DNA from 3 places in the Spongiibacter sp. IMCC21906 genome. Region 3 is predicted to be linked to each of the others. Evidence: predicted binding sites of a transcription regulator. Region 3 holds the regulator's gene; each other region holds the start of a gene.
What was found. The regulator PhoB, encoded in region 3, activates phosphate uptake and scavenging genes when phosphate is short. The targets are predictions, from matches to a motif close to TGTCATAAANNTGTAACA.
Positions count from the first base shown of each region.

Region 1: the regulator PhoB is predicted to act here: its motif matches at 3,492-3,509, upstream of IMCC21906_RS12425 (OprO/OprP family phosphate-selective porin).
Region 2: the regulator PhoB is predicted to act here: its motif matches at 5,021-5,038, upstream of IMCC21906_RS07100 (esterase-like activity of phytase family protein).

Region 1 is NZ_CP011477.1:2,689,247-2,696,056, forward strand. Features, by position in the region: gene IMCC21906_RS12390 (sigma-54 dependent transcriptional regulator) at 1-542, opposite strand, end outside; gene gpt (xanthine phosphoribosyltransferase) at 745-1,209, shown strand; tRNA gene IMCC21906_RS12400 (tRNA-Arg) at 1,281-1,357, shown strand; tRNA gene IMCC21906_RS12410 (tRNA-Asp) at 2,216-2,292, opposite strand; tRNA gene IMCC21906_RS12415 (tRNA-Val) at 2,317-2,392, opposite strand; gene queD (6-carboxytetrahydropterin synthase QueD) at 2,658-3,020, shown strand; gene IMCC21906_RS12425 (OprO/OprP family phosphate-selective porin) at 3,617-5,017, shown strand; gene IMCC21906_RS12430 (SulP family inorganic anion transporter) at 5,067-6,698, opposite strand; gene IMCC21906_RS12435 (carbonic anhydrase) at 6,695-6,810, opposite strand, start outside.
Region 2 is NZ_CP011477.1:1,554,582-1,561,391, reverse strand. Features, by position in the region: gene IMCC21906_RS16290 (YadA-like family protein) at 1-1,996, opposite strand, end outside; gene IMCC21906_RS07100 (esterase-like activity of phytase family protein) at 2,423-4,930, opposite strand; gene IMCC21906_RS07095 (choice-of-anchor I family protein) at 5,200-6,810, shown strand, end outside.
Region 3 is NZ_CP011477.1:2,387,265-2,394,074, reverse strand. Features, by position in the region: gene IMCC21906_RS11070 (YgiQ family radical SAM protein) at 1-1,392, opposite strand, end outside; gene IMCC21906_RS11065 (NfeD family protein) at 1,558-2,019, shown strand; gene IMCC21906_RS11060 (SPFH domain-containing protein) at 2,045-2,893, shown strand; gene purU (formyltetrahydrofolate deformylase) at 2,908-3,762, shown strand; gene phoB (phosphate regulon transcriptional regulator PhoB) at 3,853-4,560, shown strand; gene phoR (phosphate regulon sensor histidine kinase PhoR) at 4,568-5,860, shown strand; gene IMCC21906_RS11040 (PstS family phosphate ABC transporter substrate-binding protein) at 5,958-6,810, shown strand, end outside.

The DNA of each region.
Region 1 (6,810 bases), 300 kb from region 3:
AGTTCACTTTCTAACAGCTCGCGAGGAATAGCGCCGCAATTTACCGGCACAAAAGGACCATTACACCTAGGAGAAAGCCGATGAAGATTGCGTGCAACCAATTCTTTGCCCGCCCCCGATGGGCCCGTGATTAATACCGTGACCGATTTGTCCGCAACCCGGTGCAACATACTTCGCAAATGTATTATTGCCAGGCTGCTACCCACCAAACCATCATCAACAGAGTCATCTACCGACTCGGGGCCACGATGCTGCACCCTAGCCAATACGTCAAGTAACGACTGATATGGCAGGGTCTCGGGAATCTGCAAAGGAATAACGCCACTAGCAACAACGGCAGAAGGTGAATCAAGCATCTCGATAATCGGAGTGCTCGACGGAAGCCTCGCCAGCACCGAGTGCTGCGACACCGCGTCACCGGCCTTTATAACTGCATCCACATCTCCAGACGCCGTTGAATGCACAACGGTTTCGCCCAAACTTTCTAACACCGCAGACAAACGAAGGGCAACGGGGTCATCGGCAAGGATTAGAATTTTCACAGCAGCGCGCCTTTATTCACTCCATGCGCTCAAAAATAGTCGCATCGAGTACGGTAAATGACGAAATTTTGACACAAAAGCTACGCCACCACCAAGAATAAAAGATTACGTCATTATTTCGACAGTACGCCTAACGCCAACTTGCCCGATCGCCGTGGTTCCTGCACAATTCGGCCGTCTTTGATTACCCCGGAAAACCGCCATGCTCGACACACCACCTATTTACTACCTAAGCTGGGATGAGTTTCATCGGGATACCCGAAGCCTAGCAAAACAGCTAGCGTCGACCCCATGGAAAGGCATTATCTGCATCGCCAGAGGTGGGCTGGTGCCCGGCGCCATCTTGGCCAGGGAACTCAATCTTCGCTTGGTAGACACCCTCTGCATCGCCAGCTACGACCACGACAAACAAGGCGAAATCAGCATACTGAAAAGTATTGAAAGCGATGGTGAAGGCTATCTATTAGTAGATGATTTGGTGGACTCGGGCAAAACCGCCGAGATTGCCAAGCAAATGCTACCGAAGGCCTGCTTTGTCACCGTGTATGCCAAACCTAAAGCCAAAGCACTGGCTGATATCTATGTCAAAGAATTCTCTCAAGACACCTGGATCCATTTCCCGTGGGATATTCAATACAGCTACAGTGCCCCCCTGGTAGGTGGCTAACCCTTTACTCTGCACAAGTTTTTGATTAACGCGAAGCAAGACTATAGAATCCCCGCCCGAACAATGTTTTCGCCCCGGTGGCACAGCTGGATAGCGCGGCCCCCTCCTAAGGGGCAGGTCAGAGGTTCAAATCCTCTCCGGGGCACCACTTTAGAACACCCAGCCTATGCTGGGTGTTCAAATATTGGGCCGAGCACATTTTTCACGACACCACCTCGAAAGTCGTTACCCACATTAATAGTCAATAACTGACCGTTGCCCCCATAACCAACAATTAATGTAGCTCACTCCCATACTGTGACCCGACTCCCATTATCTATAAGTCTTTTAGAAAAGACTGGATAGTATCGTTAGATACTGACTAAAGTAATAAACTGCTTTTTATTGCCAACAGAACATAATTGGCGCACAAACTGCACAGACAATGAAAATTTCCAGCACGGACCGATGGTAATTTAACAAGTCGAAGGATAATTTAGAAATTACCCAGAGGTTAGTGATGCAAGCTCTTGCCCTACTTTTTAATACTTTTGCCGCCTTGCTACGATGGACTGGAAATCTAAGTATTATCTTAGCCATTGCCTACAGCATATACTTCCAACTCATTAATAGCGTAGCTGTCGCCACTATTACGATAGCAGCACTGTGTAGCTTATTATTTTGTATCCACTTGGCATCCAGTACGCTCCAAAACATCGCTAATGCTACTGCCGCGATTCATATCAGGCATTAACTGAAAACCCTCACTCAGGATCACCCAGAAAACCAATCCGGCAACATAAGGACAGCAAGGCCAATTAGTGTCAGGATGAACGAGACAAGGCGATAAAAATATTGGGGGGGGGGGGGAAGACAGAAGAAGGCAAGAGAACTAACCACCTGTCAATGCAACAAGTAGAAACTTCTTAAAAGCGCATATAGAAATATGCAGGAAAATTAAGCGTCTAGAATAGTATTTAGACTTAGGAGGTCAAATTTTAATTCGTTGAATAATCAACTAGGAATATGGCGGACCGGACGGGACTCGAACCCGCGACCTCCGGCGTGACAGGCCGGCATTCTAACCAACTGAACTACCGGTCCGCATACTTCCTAACACTCGAATTTTGGTGGGTGATGACGGGATCGAACCGCCGACCCTCTGCTTGTAAGGCAGATGCTCTCCCAGCTGAGCTAATCACCCTCTCTCGTTCGAGTGAGGCGCATTCTACAGTAACCACCCGCCTTGTCAAACACTAGGAGACGTTTTTTTTAAATTTTTGTGAATTTCCTATCTTGCTGATTTTGTTCATTATTTAACCACCCGCAAGAATCAATAGGCTCGAGTAAAATGGCACCTTATAATTGCCCAGTACTTCGCGCTGTACACAGCTGTGATGGCTGATTAACATTAGCGCCATCCTCCAGATCACCACCAACGATTACCGTTATATTTAAGAGACTTAACCTTGGAAATTTACAAAGAATTCACCTTTGAAGCAGCTCATCGCCTTCCCAACCTGCCAGAAAATCATAAATGTCGACGGCTACATGGGCATAGTTTTGTCGTGCGGCTTTACGTCAGCGGTGAAATTGACACCCATACCGGATGGTTAATGGACTTTTCCGATATCAAAGTCGCTTTTGCTCCTATCTACGATCAACTCGACCATTACTACCTCAACGACATTCCAGGTCTAGAAAACCCCACCAGCGAAATTATAGCCCAATGGGTCTGGCAACAAACCAAACCTAGATTACCTGCCCTATCCGGGGTCGAAATAAGAGAAACCTGCACCAGCGGGTGTCTCTATCGCGGTCCAAACCTATAAACCTCAGCACCAGTGTTGGGCGCAACGTGCTCAAGAGCGACTTGTCGGTGAATTTCAGTAACAGGTTACACAAGTCAAGTCTTGACGTAACACTTATTCACAGATATAGCCCTAAAAGGTAAAACAGCCACCTTAGGCACGACACATCAACACCATTATCATAATAATTATGTAAGTATATGAATTTATTGAATTTTAATAAAATGACTAAAATTTGAACAATTTGTTACACCCCTGATAAGCTCTCTGTTAGCTGGACAAACTGACAACTTGTCCACCAAGTTACCCACAGATATTGTGGACAACATTTTGTAACTTTAAGCAAATCGTTATACCCCGCATCTTTAGGCTTAGTGAGTGCTGCACACATTTGCAATTGATCACTACTGCACAAATTCAAGTTATTTTTCATCGCGATGCACCAAGCTGATTGTCACTAAAAAGTCACAAATAACTTTATTGTCATATTAGTGTCATGTATCTGTCACACAATGGCGCCCGGTTCTGAAACACCGCTGTGTCAACGTAGCTTTAATAGCACTAAAACGTACGACCTGAATCGAACACCTACAACTGCACCAACGAATGAGGGAGCCATGATTAAAAACCCCGCGATGAAACGAGTTCAACCACGACAGATTCTTGCCGCCGCGATTTTAGCCGCTACAAGCTCCTTGGCTGCCGCCGATCCTGCCCATTTACAACTGTATGTAGATAGCAACAGCAAGCAGGTATTTACCGAGCCCGGTCCCGGCAGAGTCAAACTGGGCACATTTCAGGCGGTTGAATCGCAACCAAGCACCAATGCCGCAAGTTTAAAGATGGGTAAAAAAGGCCTGGAAATAAGTTCTGCTAAAGGCGATTTTAAAATGTCGATAGGGGGGCGCATTCATATGGATGCCAGCACCCATACCAATGACAGCCTCATTGAGAAAAGCTCAGGCGACCCAGTCGAAGCGACTTCAGGTAGCAGCATTCGTCGTGGACGCATTGCGCTAAAAGGCGTGTTGTACAAGGACTATCAATTTATTCTGGAAACCGATTTCGCCGGAGACAGTGTCTCCATGAAGGATGCAATGGTCACCTACACCGGTGTGAAAGCTTACGAGCTGACCGTGGGTAACCAAAAACATGCCGTCAGCATGGAAATCCAAGAAAGCTCCAATGACATTATGTTTATTGAACGCTCACTATTATCCGCTCTCACGACGCCACATTTTGATCGAGCCATGGGCATCAATCTAAAAACCAAAGGTGACGACTGGTCGCTGCAGGGCGGTATTTACGGTGATGCTATTTCGTCTTCAGGTGATGGTGCAGATGAAGGCGGCGGCTGGGGTGTCCGTGGCACTATCGCCCCCATTAACGAAGCGAACAAGCTTATTCATTTAGGTGCTAGCCTTGGCCAGCGGCAAGCAAACGACAATAACAAGCTGAGCAACAGTAAAACGCCCCGGGCACGTTATGAGACCACCGCTATTTCTGACCTGTACCTGACGAACACCGGTAGCATTGATGGCTTTGAGGATATTAGCTTCGTCGGAGTTGAAGCAGCAGCCATGCATGGACCATTTTCAATTCAAAGTGAATACGGCCAAACCAGCATCAATCGTGACGTCGGCCGCAACCTCAGCTTTGACGCATATTACGTGCAAATGGCATGGACACTAACTGGCGAAACACGTCGGTATAAAGGCTCAGACGGCGAATTTAAGGGACTCAAGCCCGGCAAGGTATTTGATCCTGACCAAGGAAAATGGGGCGCCTGGGAGCTAGCCATACGGCTAGACGAATTGAGTTTAAATGATGTGGACGTAGTCGGCGGTGAACAAAAACGCCTGACCCTGAATCTAAACTGGTATTTAAACGACAATCTACGGATTTTGATGGGATATAGCCGTGCCTACGACGTGGAAGACTCACCGCTAATGCAAATAGGTGGCGATGAACCTGATAATGTAGACGTATTTATGATCCGCACGCAATTGGCGTTTTAAGTGCAACAAGCACTCCCCGCCCTTATTGGCTGGGGAGTGTTACGCTACATTAATAGGTTGGAAGCCCCGAACCTAACTCGGCATCATGCTGCTTAGAAAGATGCTCGGTCGCGGCCTTTAATGCATCCAATCTAGTTGTGAATGACGCATCTCCCGGCAAACCACCGTTCATGTTCTTCAATGTGTTAGTCACTGAAGTATTCATACCAACCAGATACAGGTGCTTACCGCTGCTTAGCGCGTCTGCCGCGATATTTTCTACTGCCATCACCGCCGACACATCCAAATAAGGGACGCTGGTAAAATCCAGAACCAGAATCCTGCTGCCCGGTTCACAATGCTCTCTTACCCTATGCCCCAAATCTGCCGCAGCACCAAAGCTTAAGGGGCCAGAAAAGTCGAACAACATCACCGCATCACCAGCGTCATTTAGCAACGCCTTCTCTTCAGGCGAATCTAAATGCTCTGGACGATAGCGCAGGTTTTCAATTTGCAGCTGCGCCACCTGTCTTACAAAGCTCAACGCCGCTAACACGACACCCGCAGCCACAGCTGTAATCAGGTCCACAAATACCGTCAGCCCCAATACCATTACCATCAACAGCAAGTCCCAACGGGGACCTTGGTGAGCGCGCTTCAAGTAATTCCAGTCAACGATATCCAGCCCGACTTTAACCAGAATACCCGCCAGTACAGCAAGGGGGATATTGGCGGCCAACGGTCCCAGACCTAACACAATAGCCAGCAACAAAAGAGCATGCACAGCACCAGAGGCACGAGTTTTACCGCCAGAACGGATATTCACAACCGTACGCATTGTTGCACCGGCACCGGCGATCCCACCAAATAAACCAGAGAAGGTATTACCAATACCCTGGCCAATCAGTTCACGATTACTGTTGTGGCGGGTGCGCGTCATATTATCTGCCACCAATGAGGTCAACAAACTATCTATCGCCCCCAGCAAGGCCAGAATCAATGCCGCTTCTATGACCAAAAACAACTGACTTTGCTCTGGCATAACGGGCAGGTGCAGACTGGGCAAACCACTGGGGATATCACCCAGCACCGGCACATCCAACACGCCATAGGCCAACAGACCACCGACAACTAGGGCTGCCAATGGCGCAGGCACATATTTACCCACCGACGCAGGCCAAAAATACACAAGCGCCAAAGAACCTAAGCCCAATAATAAATTGGCAACATGGATATCCCCCAAGGCCGTAGGCAAATGGCCGAGTGCTCCAAGAGTACCGCTTGGCGATTCATGCCCCAGTAGCGGACTGAGCTGCAAAATAATGATAATGACACCGATCCCGCTCATAAAGCCGGAAATAACCGGGTAAGGCACCAAGCGAATGTAAGCACCTAAGCCCAATATGCCAAACACCACCTGAAAAAGCCCCGCCAGCACTATCGCGGTAAAAATTAGACTCGCATCGCCAGACAAGCTGGCGAAAAGGCCAGCCAAAACCACAACCATGGGCCCCGTTGGCCCAGAAATTTGTGATGCAGTGCCACCGAATACGGCAGCAAAAAAGCCGACAAAAATAGCCCCATATAAACCGGCCATCGGTCCCAGTCCGGATGCAACACCTAAGGCCAAAGCCAGTGGCAGTGCGACAACACCGGCGGTAATACCGCCGGTGAGATCACCCCGAAGATGATCTAATTTCATACTGCGTCTCCATTGGCCACAGCGTTCAAGCTCTGATCCATAAACTTGCGATAACGTTCATCCATCACTTCAAACTGACCGCTCTCTTCATTGAAGCACAGCACCTCACCAC
Region 2 (6,810 bases), 830 kb from region 3:
TTGCACCCTCACCAACCGCGGTTGAGCGGACGCCATTTGCCTGAGCAAGATGACCCAGCGCCGTGGCTCGTTCAGCATTAGCACCTGAACGCCAACCATAAGCCGTTGCACCCGGGCCCGTCGCCACAGATTCACCACCTACCGTTGTGGTTGAGTTTCCATTGGCCACGGCCTCCGTGCCAATGGCCATCGCATCTACGCCAGTAGCGGAAGATTCATTACCAATAGCAATCGATTGTTCGCCAACCGCATTCGCGGCCTCACCCACTGCTGTAGAGCGCACACCATCAGCTTGTGCTAAATGCCCCAACGCGGTAGCTCGCTCGGAGTTCGCACCAGAACGCCAACCGAATGCTGATGCACCGGGCCCAGTCGCGACCGATTCACCGCCTACAGCACTAGTAGATGGACCATTAGACGAAGATTGCGTACCCACGGCCAAAGCATCTGTACCATTCGCAACGGACTCATTACCAACCGCAACGGCTTGCTCACCAGATGCAGAAGCCGCTTCACCCACTGCAGTAGAACGTACGTCATTCGCTTGAGCTAAATGCCCCAACGCAGTAGCCCGCTCAGCGTTAGCACCCGACTGCCAACCAAACGCCGATGCACCCGGACCCGTCGCAACCGATTCGCCACCCACCGCACTGGTAGAGGGCCCTGTAGCGGAAGACTGAGTGCCCACAGCCAAGGCATCAGCGCCATTCGCAACGGACTCATTACCAACCGCAACGGCTTGCTCGCCAGATGCAGACGCCGCTTCACCCACGGCGGTAGAACGTACACCATCAGCTTGTGCTAAATGCCCCAGCGCGGTTGCTCGTTCGGCATTAGCGCCGGATTGCCAACCATAAGCGGATGCACCTGGACCTGAAGCAACCGATTCGCCACCCACAGCACTGGTAGAAGGGCCTGTAGCGGAAGACTGAGTGCCCACAGCCAAGGCATCAGTGCCATTCGCAACGGATTCATTACCTACGGCAACCGCTTGCTCGCCAGATGCAGAAGCTGCTTCACCCACGGCGGTAGAACGTACACCATCAGCTTGTGCTAAATGCCCCAGCGCGGTTGCTCGTTCGGCGTTAGCGCCGGACTGCCAACCATAAGCGGATGCACCTGGACCTGAGGCAACCGATTCGCCCCCTACCGCACTGGTAGAAGGGCCTGTAGCGGAAGACTGGGTGCCCACAGCCAAGGCATCAGTACCATTCGCAACGGACTCATTACCTACTGCAACCGCTTGCTCACCAGATGCAGAAGCCGCTTCACCCACCGCAGTAGAACGTACGTCATTCGCTTGTGCTAAATGCCCCAGCGCGGTTGCTCGTTCGGCGTTGGCGCCAGATTGCCAACCATAAGCGGATGCACCCGGACCTGAGGCAAGCGATTCGCCACCTACCGCACTGGTAGAGGGCCCTGTAGCGGAAGACTGGGTGCCCACAGCCAAGGCATCAGCGCCATTCGCAATGGACTCATTACCTACTGCGACCGCTTGCTCACCAGATGCAGAAGCCGCTTCACCCACGGCGGTAGAACGTACGTCATTCGCTTGAGCTAAATGACCCAGCGCGGTTGCTCGCTCGGAGTTCGCACCTGACCGCCAACCAACAGCAGTCGTACCCGGACCGCTGGCAATAGCTTCGCCACCAACGGCAGAGCTCGAATTACCTGTGGCATTAGCGTCTGTACCAATCGCTAGCGCATCAATACCGCTGGCTTGAGCACCGAGAGCATCCGCATCTTCAGCACCATCACCGCCAATCGCTACTGCGCCATCAGGGGCAAGTAGATCAGTATCTGCCGCTACCGCACCATCGCCACAAGCGACATTAGACGCATCACCACTCGCATCTGGCGCGGTGACCAACGTGCCACTGGCATCAGTACATTCAAACGCAGCGGCCGACTGCACACTACCCAATACGGGTATTAGCAAACCTGCCGCAAGCATCGCGCTACTCAAGGTACTTAGTCTTCCTACTCGTTTTCTCATGCTAGCCTCCAAGGCCTTTTAGTCATACTCAACAAGAATAGGTAATGCACAAAAACGCCCATCACCTCACGACACTGGGCACGCGACAACATGACCCACCAGAGGAAGGTCTGAATCGACAGCGTGGGAAAGAAGGAATCAAAAATTGAATAGGAACGGAGGAGAAATAACAGAAACAGATGATTAGGGAGGCAATAATAGCCCCCTTTCACAGCGCGGTATCCAAACACCACTGCCGCCACGTCCCTCTCCTAGTAAAAGCCAGCCATCACCTTGGCCAAGCAGTTATAATTTTGTTTATAAGGAGCTTACGCGGAGGTTTTAAAATGGATCACAAAATAATATTAAAGTTTTAAATGTTTGATTTTTATTAATTTTATAAAAAAAGGCCCGCAACGCGGGCCTTAAAAAGTAAAACAAGAAGTATTACAAAATGTCGCCTAAATTCATCAAGTTCGTTTCGCCATTACTGTCATCGACACCGTCATTATCATTCACTAACAGCACCTCACCATTTTTCAGCACCGCGGTACCTTCGATCTTCTCGGTAACCAAGCCACCCAATCCTTGCATGTCTGGCAATACATCGCGAATCAAGGTTTTGCTTACGGTATCGCCATCTACCAACCCCGACACACCAAAGCGGTAAAGCCGTTTGATGGCGGCATCGGGCCCACCTTGGTTGTCGCGCTCGATAACCATAAACTCATTGTTACCAATAGCGCTGATTTCCGACAAACCCACCCAACCGCCATTTTGAGATTCAACCGCATCCAAGGGATAAAACAGGAAGCGCCAACTATCACCGACGATATTATAGATACCAATCCGAACGTTCGTCTCGCCCTGCCAAGCACGCTGAAAGGCCACGTAAAGATTGCCTTCATATTCAGCAACCCCTTCAAAACCATTATTGCGCTGCAAGGCATTAACCGCTGCTGGCAAGCCTACCACGGCAGTGATTGCGCCACTGGAATCAGTTTTTAACAACACATTCATACTGTCGACAGGACCATCAATAGCGTGCCCAGAACCTTCGGAGGCAATCCAAAACCCACCATCAACGGACTTGGCAATACCTTCCGGATCAACATTCACGGTTTTATCGTCATTCACCACGTCAGCGGCCAACGTCCCTGCAGGTAGAGACGCCAGCACGTTATTGCTGTCCAGCAATGGGGTTTCCTTGATTAAGATGGCGGGCTGCTGACTGATATCAAGGGTAAAAATACGATTCTTAAGATAGTAGCTGTCGTCTACCGCATAGATCAGATTGCTGTTTTCAGGGTCGGCCGACAACCCTGACAGGGCAGCCCAGGGGATAGGTGTACCATCTATGCGGTCATTAGATTGAATCGTGGGATACTTGGCAGTGGCACTACCATATTGGTAAATGTTTAATGCCGAACGAAACACATCGTCACGACTGTCTTCTTCACTGGCAACCACTAACAAATTACGTGATGGAATGGCCAAGGCGCCCTCGGGGCCCATTGCCGCGGGTAGCAACTGTTTAAAAACAGGGTTACGAAAATCCGCTACATCATAAACAAACACCACGCTGGAGCGCTCAGAATTCACAAACAAATACCGCTCGCTACCAAATACGCCAAACTCAGCATTTTCGGGTTCATTACCTTTATTGTCTGAACGGTCATCGGGGTAATGACCAAATTTAGCGGTTAATAAATCCAAGGTATTGCCTGCCTCAAATACAAGCTCTCCGTCAGTATTAAATACGCTAAACCCGCGGCTACCTCCATCCAGATCACCTTCATTGGCGGTAACAAAATACTCAGTTGATAACCAGCTAACGCCATCGGGCTCGCGTAGTACCCCTTCTTGGGAATCCGTAAAGCTGATAATCGACTCGTTGTCAGTATCAATATTGACCAGATCGACACTGCCGGCGCTGAAATGATTGATCACACTGCCATCACTTAAGTCGACCAGCACGATGTGGTTGTTTTCTTGCAAAGAAACAAGGGCAATATTGTCGCTATTAATATCGACAAATTCCGGTTCGGGGTCAGAGGGGTAAAGATCAGCCAATCCCGTTAAAGACACGTTACTCGTGGTCCAGGTATCTGGCGCACCACTTAAGTCAACAATGACCAGTTTTCCTGCAGGCAACTGGGGAGGAACACCCTCTCCTAAGTCTTCATCACGCTCATTTTCAATTACCGCAACGGCATAGTGCCCGTCTGGGCTCACTGCAACAGAATCTGGCTGACCGCCTAAATCGATAGAGGTCACCAAACCGCGACTGGCAATATCCACCACCGCCAGCTCGCCAGATACCTCAATAAAGCTGGCAGAGGTATTAACTCCCACCAAAGCATACGCCCCTTTCACGGCCACCGAGGTGGGCTCACCGGTCAACGCCAAAGTGCCCAACCCCGTCGGTTTACTCGGATCAGCAATATCAACAAAGCCAATCTGCTTAGCAGGGCTGTCGGTATAAATGAGTGTCATCCCATCAGCGCTGGCAGCAACAATTTCTGCTGCGGTGGTAGTATCGTCATTACAGCTTGCATCGATCTGCTTACAGACGGGATAAGCGGCAATACGATTAAAATTCTTGTCACTGTTCACTACCGTCGGCGTACACAGATAGTTACTTGCCGTCACTTCCGACTCCGAGAGTTCGCCATTGCCATCGGTATCGGGGCCTGAGTCAATTTGCAAACCACCGCTATAACAGTGCTCGTTCCCAGAATATAAAACCGTTTGCTTCAGCAAACCATTCAGGCCCTCGTCGCCATTATTTCCGTTTGTACCATTGCTTCCATCTGCCCCATTAGTACCGGGTGCACCTTCAGCGCCGTCCATACCATCGGCACCATCGCGGCCATCATCACCATCACAGGCGGCCAGAAAAAATGGGCAAGCCAGAGCAATACCCCACGCTAAAGCTGTTTTTTTAAATGTCATAATCACTCCTAAATCCAGGCAATACTATTTTTGTAGCCTGAAATCTTAGAGAGAAAGTGCGACAGAGCGCCTACAAAAAAATGTCAGAATCGTGGGATTAATATGACAAACACATCGTCAATGCGGTCACGATCTCGACATTGCGTCACCAAATATTCATATTTTAGTCTTACCAGTGTAACGCTCAGGCAACACCCTCTTGCTTTTGCCTAACGTGGCGTATTTGTCATGTCCAGGCGTACCTACCTACAAGATTGAGGGAGATTGCTATGCACCACCACTCCACTAAGTTCGCTGCTATATTGGCAACGACTATTTTATTAAGCGCCTGCGGTGGCGACGATGGTGACCGGGGACCAGCAGGTGCCCCCGGAGTAGACGGCGCACCGGGCCAGGCAGGCGCCCCAGGCGCAGACGGTACGCCAGGTGTCGACGGTGCCAATGCCACTGATTCGAATATCTTTTTATCGCTGCTCGGCCGTTATGAAACCGGCCAGTTTGATGAATCCGCGGCCGAAATTGTTGATTTTGACCCAAGTACTAAGCGCAGCTTTGTCATCAATGCTGAATCAGGCCAAGTCGATATTCTTGATGCGATGACACCAGCCTCCCCCACTTTAATCAGTTCACTGGATGTTGCTGCAGATGTAGCAAATGCAGTAGAAGGACTTGACGTTTCAGCCCTCGGTGCAGCCAACAGCGTCTCGGTTAACAATGGCTTTATGGCTGTCGCCATCGAAGCCAGCCCCAAACAAAATAACGGCTACATTGCTTTCTATCAAACCGACGGTAGCTTCGTGAGCGCGGTTGAAGCTGGCGCGCTACCCGACATGGTGACCTTTAGCCCTGACGGCACAAAAGTTTTATCCGCCAATGAAGGCGAACCTAACGGCGACTACTCGGTTGACCCTGAAGGTTCAGTTACCGTGGTAGACGTCTCAGGTGGTTTCGCCAGCCTTAGCGCCAGCAATGTTACTCAGGTCAGTCTCGGTTCAGCGCCACTTACTGGCCCGGTACGTATTTCCTCCAAGTCAGCATCCCAGGCTGCCGATTTGGAACCAGAATATATTGTTGTTTCTTCAGACAGCCAGACCGCTTATGTCATTTTGCAAGAAAACAATGCCGTGGCCGAAATCGACCTTAGCGACAACAGTGTTAGCCGTATTGTCGGCTTAGGCTACAAAGACCACGCCATCCCCGGCAATGAACTGGATGCCAGCAATGATGATGGTGTCGTCAATATCCGCAACTGGCCCGTGTTTGGTGTTTACATGCCTGACAGCGCCGACATTTACAGCTTTAACGGCAAAACCTATCTGATTACAGCCAACGAAGGTGATGGTCGCGAATACCTGACAGACGCCAATGATGAGGCAGATTGTAGTGCTCAAGGCGGCTTCGATTTTGACGACGGTGACTGCTTTCATTACCTTGACGAAGTTCGTATTAAGGACATTCAAGACGACGGCGCCACCTTTGACGGCGACCTGCTGAGCCGACTCCCAGCCAATTTTGAAGATGACGAGCAGCTAGGCCGCCTCAAGGTTATCGCCAACCTGGGCACCGACGGTGCTTGCGCCTCACTGGCCACCACAGGGCTACCGGAGGCCGATTGTAGCTACGAAGCACTTTATGCATATGGCGCTAGATCCTTCACGATCTGGGACGCTGAAACCATGCAGCCCGTGTTCGATTCTGGCAGCGACTTTGAAGTTATTACCGCCAACCGTTTAGGCTTGTTCGGCTTTAACGCCAGCAATGACGACAACGAGGGCGATGATCGCTCTGATGACAAAGGCCCCGAACCCGAAGCCATTGAGATTGGCACCATCAACGGTAAAACCTACGCGTTCATTGGTCTCGAGCGGGTTGGCGGCATC
Region 3 (6,810 bases):
GCGTCGACAGTTTTCCTCAATCTCTTTGCTCTTGCAGGTCAGTCGCCACATATTGGCGGTGGGGCCACCCAGGTCTGAGATCACACCAGTAAACGCCGGGGTTTGATCGCGGATTTTTTCTACTTCTTTAACGATGGACTCTTCTGAGCGGCTTTGGATAATACGGCCTTCATGCTCGGTAATTGAGCAAAAGCTACAGCCGCCAAAACAGCCGCGCATGATGTTCACCGAGAAGCGAATCATATCGTAGGCGGGGATTTTGGCCTGGCCATAACGAGGATGGGGCTTACGCTGGTAGGGCAGTTCAAACACCCAGTCCAATTCGTCAGTGGTAAGCGGGATCGGTGGTGGATTTAGCCAGACCTCTTGATCGCCGTGACGTTGGATAAGTGCTCGGGCATTGCCGGGGTTGGTTTCCAAATGCAGCACCCGGGCCGCATGGGCGTAGCTCACCGGGTCAGATTTAACTGTCTCGTAGTCGGGCAGGCGAATGACGGTGGTTTCTGGTGGGCTGTTATGTTTGCGAGCATTTCGCGGGTCAAGAATGCGAACTGTTTGGACGTCTGTTTCTGCGGCGGCCTCTTGCTGGGATTTGTCACATTCTGGCGTAGCGGTGGTATCGACATAGGGACTGGTTATCGGTTCTACCGGTCCAGGCGTATCCACGGTGCTGGAGTTGATCACTGTCCAGCCTGCTGGTGGGGCTTTGCGAACAAAAGCCGTGCCCCGTAAATCTTGAATATCAGCAACTTGCTCGCCCCGTGACAGGCGGTGAGCAACATCGACAATAGCTCGTTCGGCATTGCCGTATAAAAGAATGTCCGCGCGGGCGTCTAATAAAATAGAACGGCGGACTTTGTCGCTCCAGTAATCGTAGTGAGCAATGCGTCTGAGACTGGCTTCAATGGAGCCAATCACAATGGGTACATCTTTATAGGCTTCGCGGCAGCGTTGGGAGTAAACAATTACAGCCCGGTCTGGCCGTTGGCCACCTTGGTTGTCCGGTGAGTAAGCATCGTCGTGCCTGAGTCGGCGATCTGCGGTGTAGCGATTGATCATCGAATCCATGTTGCCAGCGGCAACGCCAAAAAACAGATTCGGTTTACCGAGGATTTTAAACGGGTCAGCGGACTGCCAGTCCGGTTGGGCGATAATGCCAACTCGAAAGCCCTGGGCCTCCAGTACGCGACCAATCACCGCCATGCCAAAGCTGGGGTGGTCAACATAGGCGTCGCCAGTCACAACAATAACATCGCAGCTATCCCAGCCCAATGCGTCCATTTCTTCTCTACTGGTGGGAAGAAATTTTGCCTCACCGAAGCATTCTGCCCAATAGCGACGATAGCTATAAAGCGGGGTGGGGGACGAATTAGCAGACGGGTTGGTAGACATGGCGACCTGATGGAGAGTGCGAAATGGCAATTGCGTATTGTACAGCATCCCCCGTCCTACTGCAGAGTCCTCGTGGGTATTTATTGGTTCTGCGTATTTGCCGTGGGTGCACTCCGTGGCGGCATAAGCTATTCTTTTGCGGCAGATGTACTGCGGGAGTGTTAGATGGCTTGGTTAAACGCGCATATCGCGTATTGGCACTGGATGGTACTAGGGCTGCTTTTGGTCTCTAGCGAAATCTTTGTGCCCAGTTTTGTGATGTTGTGGTTTGGCGCCAGTGCGGTTGCTGTTGGTTTGGTTATCGCGGTGGTGCCGTTGGATTTTGTTTGGCAGTTGCTACTCTGGGGGCTGTTATCAGCGTTGGATCTGTTTATTTGGTTTAAATATGTGCATCCCAAAATGAAGAATAAAAGCCTCGCTGGTATGGCCCGAGAGCAGGTGGTGGGTCAACAGGGTATGGTGATTAATAAAGGTAGCAAGTTTGGTCATGGCATTATGCGGTTTTCTGTGCCGATGTTGGGCAGCGAAGAATGGGCCTTTATTTGCAATGACCCCATTGAGGTAGGTGATAAGCTACTAGTAGAGGACTTGTCGGGTAATAAGCTGATTGTTAAACACGCTGAGTAAGTTCATTCATTTAGAGACTTAAGATATGGAAGGTCTGGCAATAACGGGTGCCTTGGTGGTGATGATTATTGTCACCGTGGCAATGGGGGTTTGCACCGTTCCTCAAGGCAGTAAACACATTGTGCAGCGTTTGGGTAAGTATCACAGCACATTAACACCGGGCCTGAATTTTATTATTCCTTATATCGATAAGGTCGCTTACAAAATAACTACCAAAGACATTGTGTTGGATATTCCCTCTCAGGAAGTTATTACCGAAGACAATGCCGTCATCATTGCTAATGCGGTGGCGTATATCAATATTGTGTCCCCAGAGAAGGCGGTATACGGGGTTGAAGATTATATTATTGCTATTCAGAATTTGGTGCAGACCACCTTGCGTTCGATTGTGGGTGAAATGTCGTTGGATTCCGCCTTATCCTCCCGAGATCAGATAAAAGCTAAACTTAAAGCGGCGATTTCGGACGATATTTCCGACTGGGGGATTACCCTTAAAACAGTGGAAATTCAGGACATCAGCCCCTCTGATACCATGCAGCGAGCTATGGAAGAACAAGCCGCCGCTGAGCGCCAGCGTCGGGCGGCAGTCACCAAGGCCGAGGGCGAAAAACAAGCTGCCATTTTAGAAGCCGAAGGTCGGCTCGAGGCCTCCCGTCGCGATGCCCAAGCACAAGTTGTGTTAGCTAAAGCCAGCGGTGCGGCCATTGAGGTCGTGTCACAGGCGGTAAAAGGTGAAGAGCTTCCCGCGCTCTATTTGCTGGGTGAAAAATATGCCGATGCGCTTATTGAGTTAGCTAGCTCAAACAATACCAAAACCTTAGTGTTGCCCGCAGATTTGCCGCAAGCGCTGCGAGGCATGTTGAATAAGACCTAGGATCAAAATTTGTTATGGAACACACCTTAAGACTGGTCATCAGTTGCCCTGACCGGGTCGGTATTGTCGCCCGGGTTAGCCAGTATGTGGCGGACCAGGGTGGCTGGCTAACCGAAGCCAATTACCATGCGGATGCTGAAAGTAATTGGTTTTTTATGCGCAACGAGATTCGTGCCGCGTCGTTAACCTCTGGCGTGGAGGCATTTTGCGACGGCTTTAAAAAAATTGCTGATTCTTATGATATGCAATGGCAATTGGTAGATTCTAAGGTGAGGCGCCGAGTGGTGATTTTGGCCAGTCATGCCTCCCATTGTATTGCCGATATTTTACATCGCTGGCATAGCGGTGAGTTAGAGTGCGATATTCCCTGTGTCATCAGCAATCATGAAAATTTGCGCAGCATGGTGGAGTGGCATGGTATTCCTTTTAAGTACGTGCCCATTAGCCCAGAAACTAAGGCTGAAGCCCATCGGCAGATTATGCAGCTGACCTTGGACGCCAAGGCCGATTGTGTGGTGCTCGCCCGATATATGCAGATTATCCCACCGGAGTTTTGTGCGGCTTTCCCCGGTAACATGATTAATATCCATCATAGTTTTCTTCCTTCATTTATTGGTGCCAATCCCTATCAAAAGGCATTTGATCGGGGGGTGAAGCTTATTGGCGCGACCAGCCATTATGTGACAGAAACCCTCGATGAAGGTCCCATCATTGAGCAAGATGTCATTCGTGTGAATCACCGCCATAGCAAAGATGATATGGTGCGATTGGGTAAAGATGTCGAAAAAGCGGTGCTGGCCAGAGCGTTGCGAAACCATTTAGAGAGCCGTGTTGTGGTTCATGGAAATAAAACCGTCGTTTTTGATTGAGAAGCCCTGTAAATACAAGGCGCCGTAACAAAAATGTCATCATTAATCGTTTTAATGCAGTCATCGAAATCGTCAGCAAGGGTTTAACTGATGAGTGAGAAAACAATATTAATCGTCGACGACGAAGCCGCTATCCGAGAAATGATTCGAGTCGGGTTGGAATTGGCGGGTTATGACTGCTTAGAAGCCGGTAATGCCCAAGATGCCCACGGGATCATTGTTGATCAGCGTCCTGATCTGGTACTGCTGGATTGGATGATGCCGGTAACCAGTGGTTTGGAATTGTTACGACGTCTGCGCCGAGAAGAGTTAACCAAAAACTTATTGGTGATTATGCTCACGGCTAAAGACGATGAAGATAATCGCGTTCAAGGTTTGGACGTGGGTGCAGATGACTACATCACCAAGCCTTTTTCGTCCCGAGAATTGATGGCTCGTATCAAAGCTGTGCTACGCCGCAGTGGTGGCCAAAACGATGAAGAGAGCATTGAAATCAAAGGCTTGAAACTCGATCCGGCCAGTCATCGCGTATTTGCCAATCAGTCGCCCCTCGACATGGGACCTACTGAATTTAAGCTGCTTAAGTTTTTTATGACCCACCAAGAACGGGCCTACAGCCGTGGTCAACTTTTGGACCAGGTGTGGGGTACCAATGTTTATGTGGAGGAGCGCACGGTTGACGTCCATATTCGTCGTCTACGCAAAGCGTTGTTCACCGATACCCGTGATTTTGGTCAGCTAATACAGACGGTGCGGGGTACAGGCTATCGATTTTCTGCAACGGGTATAAGCGCATAACGTGTTAATGCAGAACTACAGCTGGAAGACTGAGCTTCTTAAAGTCTGCTTGCCTTTGGCAGCTGTTGCTCTGCTGAGCGCATTCTTAGATGTCGGCATTTGGCCGCTTTTTATTGCAACAATAATTACCTGTGGTTGGCTGCTTCGACAGTTGCAAAAGCTTAGCGATTGGCTGCAAACCAGTGTTGATAGTGAGCCGCCGGAGGCGATAGGGATGTGGGGCCAAGTTTTAGATAATATTTACGATCTGCACAAGCAGTCGCGGCAAGACAATAGCCGTTTGATAGCAATGATCGATTATTTGCGTTCGTCCTTTGCCTCGATGTCTGATGCGGTAGTGATGCTGGATGCCGCTGGTAATATTGAGTGGTGTAATCTCGCTGCTTTGGATTTGCTGGGATTACGACAAGAGGAGGATATCGGCCGGCAATTGGTAAATCTTCTTCGTACCCCGGTCTTCTTACGCTACTTTGAGGCGAATGACTTTAAAGCCCCGTTGGAAATGTATTCCCCGGTAAACGGTCATATCCATCTCAGCGTGAGTGTGAGTTATTTTGGTCAAGGTAACCGCCTGCTTTTTGCCAGAGATGTTACCCGCACTCATCGTCTTGAAAAAATGCGTAAAGACTTTGTTGCCAATGTCTCCCATGAGTTACGCACGCCGTTAACCGTCATTAATGGCTACCTGGAAACCTTTGCCGAGCATGGCGGTGAGAATCCTCGCTGGGACAGGGCGATTAAGCAAATGCTTCAGCAGTCTAAGCGTATGCATAATCTGATTCAGGATTTGATGCTGCTTTCTCGTCTCGAAACCTTGCCCGCTGCTGCAGAGCAAGAAACCATAAAGCTGCGTTCATTGATGGAAATGATTGCCGAAGAACTGGCGGCGGCGGCAAAAGGTGATCGCATTGTGACGATTGAGTGCGATGAAGCGGTGCATTTAAAAGGCAGCTATGCAGAACTGCGCAGTGCGTTTTCTAATCTGGCCGTGAATGCAGCTCGCTATACTGAAGATGGCGATCGCATTACTCTCCGTTGGTACCAGGACGCGCAAAACGGCTTTTTTGAGGTGGAAGACTCGGGGATTGGCATAGAGCCCCAATACATTCCCCGGTTAACAGAACGGTTTTATAGAGTGGAAGAAAGTCGCTCGATTGATACCGGTGGCACCGGCCTTGGTCTGGCGATTGTAAAACATGTTTTGATACGCCACCGTGCCGAATTGCGTATTCATAGTGTCATATCCGTAGGTAGCCGCTTTACTTGTGTATTTCCTAAGTCCTTGTTGGTAAAAGAATAATAATCATTTTTCTGTGGTTCATCATTTTGTAACATTACTGTCACATTGCCTCTATAGAGTGCCAGCTGTAAACCCTAACTGCACTGAGGAGTCGTACGTGAAAATCAAGCAAAGTTTGGTAGCAGCAGTCCTAGCCATCGGCGCAAGTATCGCCTCTGCGGGTGCGGAGGTAGATAAAGATCTACACGTTTACGAAAAAGCTTCTGGCGTATCCGGTAATCTTTCTAGTGTTGGTTCGGATACCCTCGCTAACCTGATGACCTTGTGGGCCGAAGATTTTAAGCGCGCTTACCCCAACGTTAATGTCCAAATTCAAGCAGCGGGCTCCTCTACGGCACCACCAGCACTGACTGAAGGCACCTCAAACCTGGGGCCCATGAGCCGTAAAATGAAGGATAAAGAACTTGAGTCCTTCGAATCAAAATACGGCTATAAACCCACTGCGGTGCCGGTGGCGATTGATGCGCTGGCGGTATTTGTCCACAAAGATAACCCCATTGAAGGTTTAACCATTGCGCAAATAGACGCGATTTTCTCCAGCACTCGTAAATGTGGTGCGCCCGACGATGTTAAAGCGTGGGGACAAGTGGGTATGACGGGACCATGGCAGGGCCGCGATATTCAGATCTTTGGTCGTAACTCTGTGTCTGGGACGTATGGCTACTTTAAAAAAGAAGCGCTGTGTAAAGGCGATTTTAAAAATGGCGTTAACGAACAGCCGGGCTCGGCCTCAGTTGTTCAATCGGTTTCTACCTCTATTAATGGCGTGGGCTATTCGGGTGTAGGTTATCAAACGCCGAGCGTTCGTCCTGTCCCGCTGGCAAAAGACGACAAAAGCGGTTTTGTTGAGGCAAGTTCCGAAAATGCCACTAACGGCACTTATCCCTTATCTCGCTTCCTTTATGTTTATGTAAACAAGGCACCGAATAAACCACTGGCGCCGTTGGAGC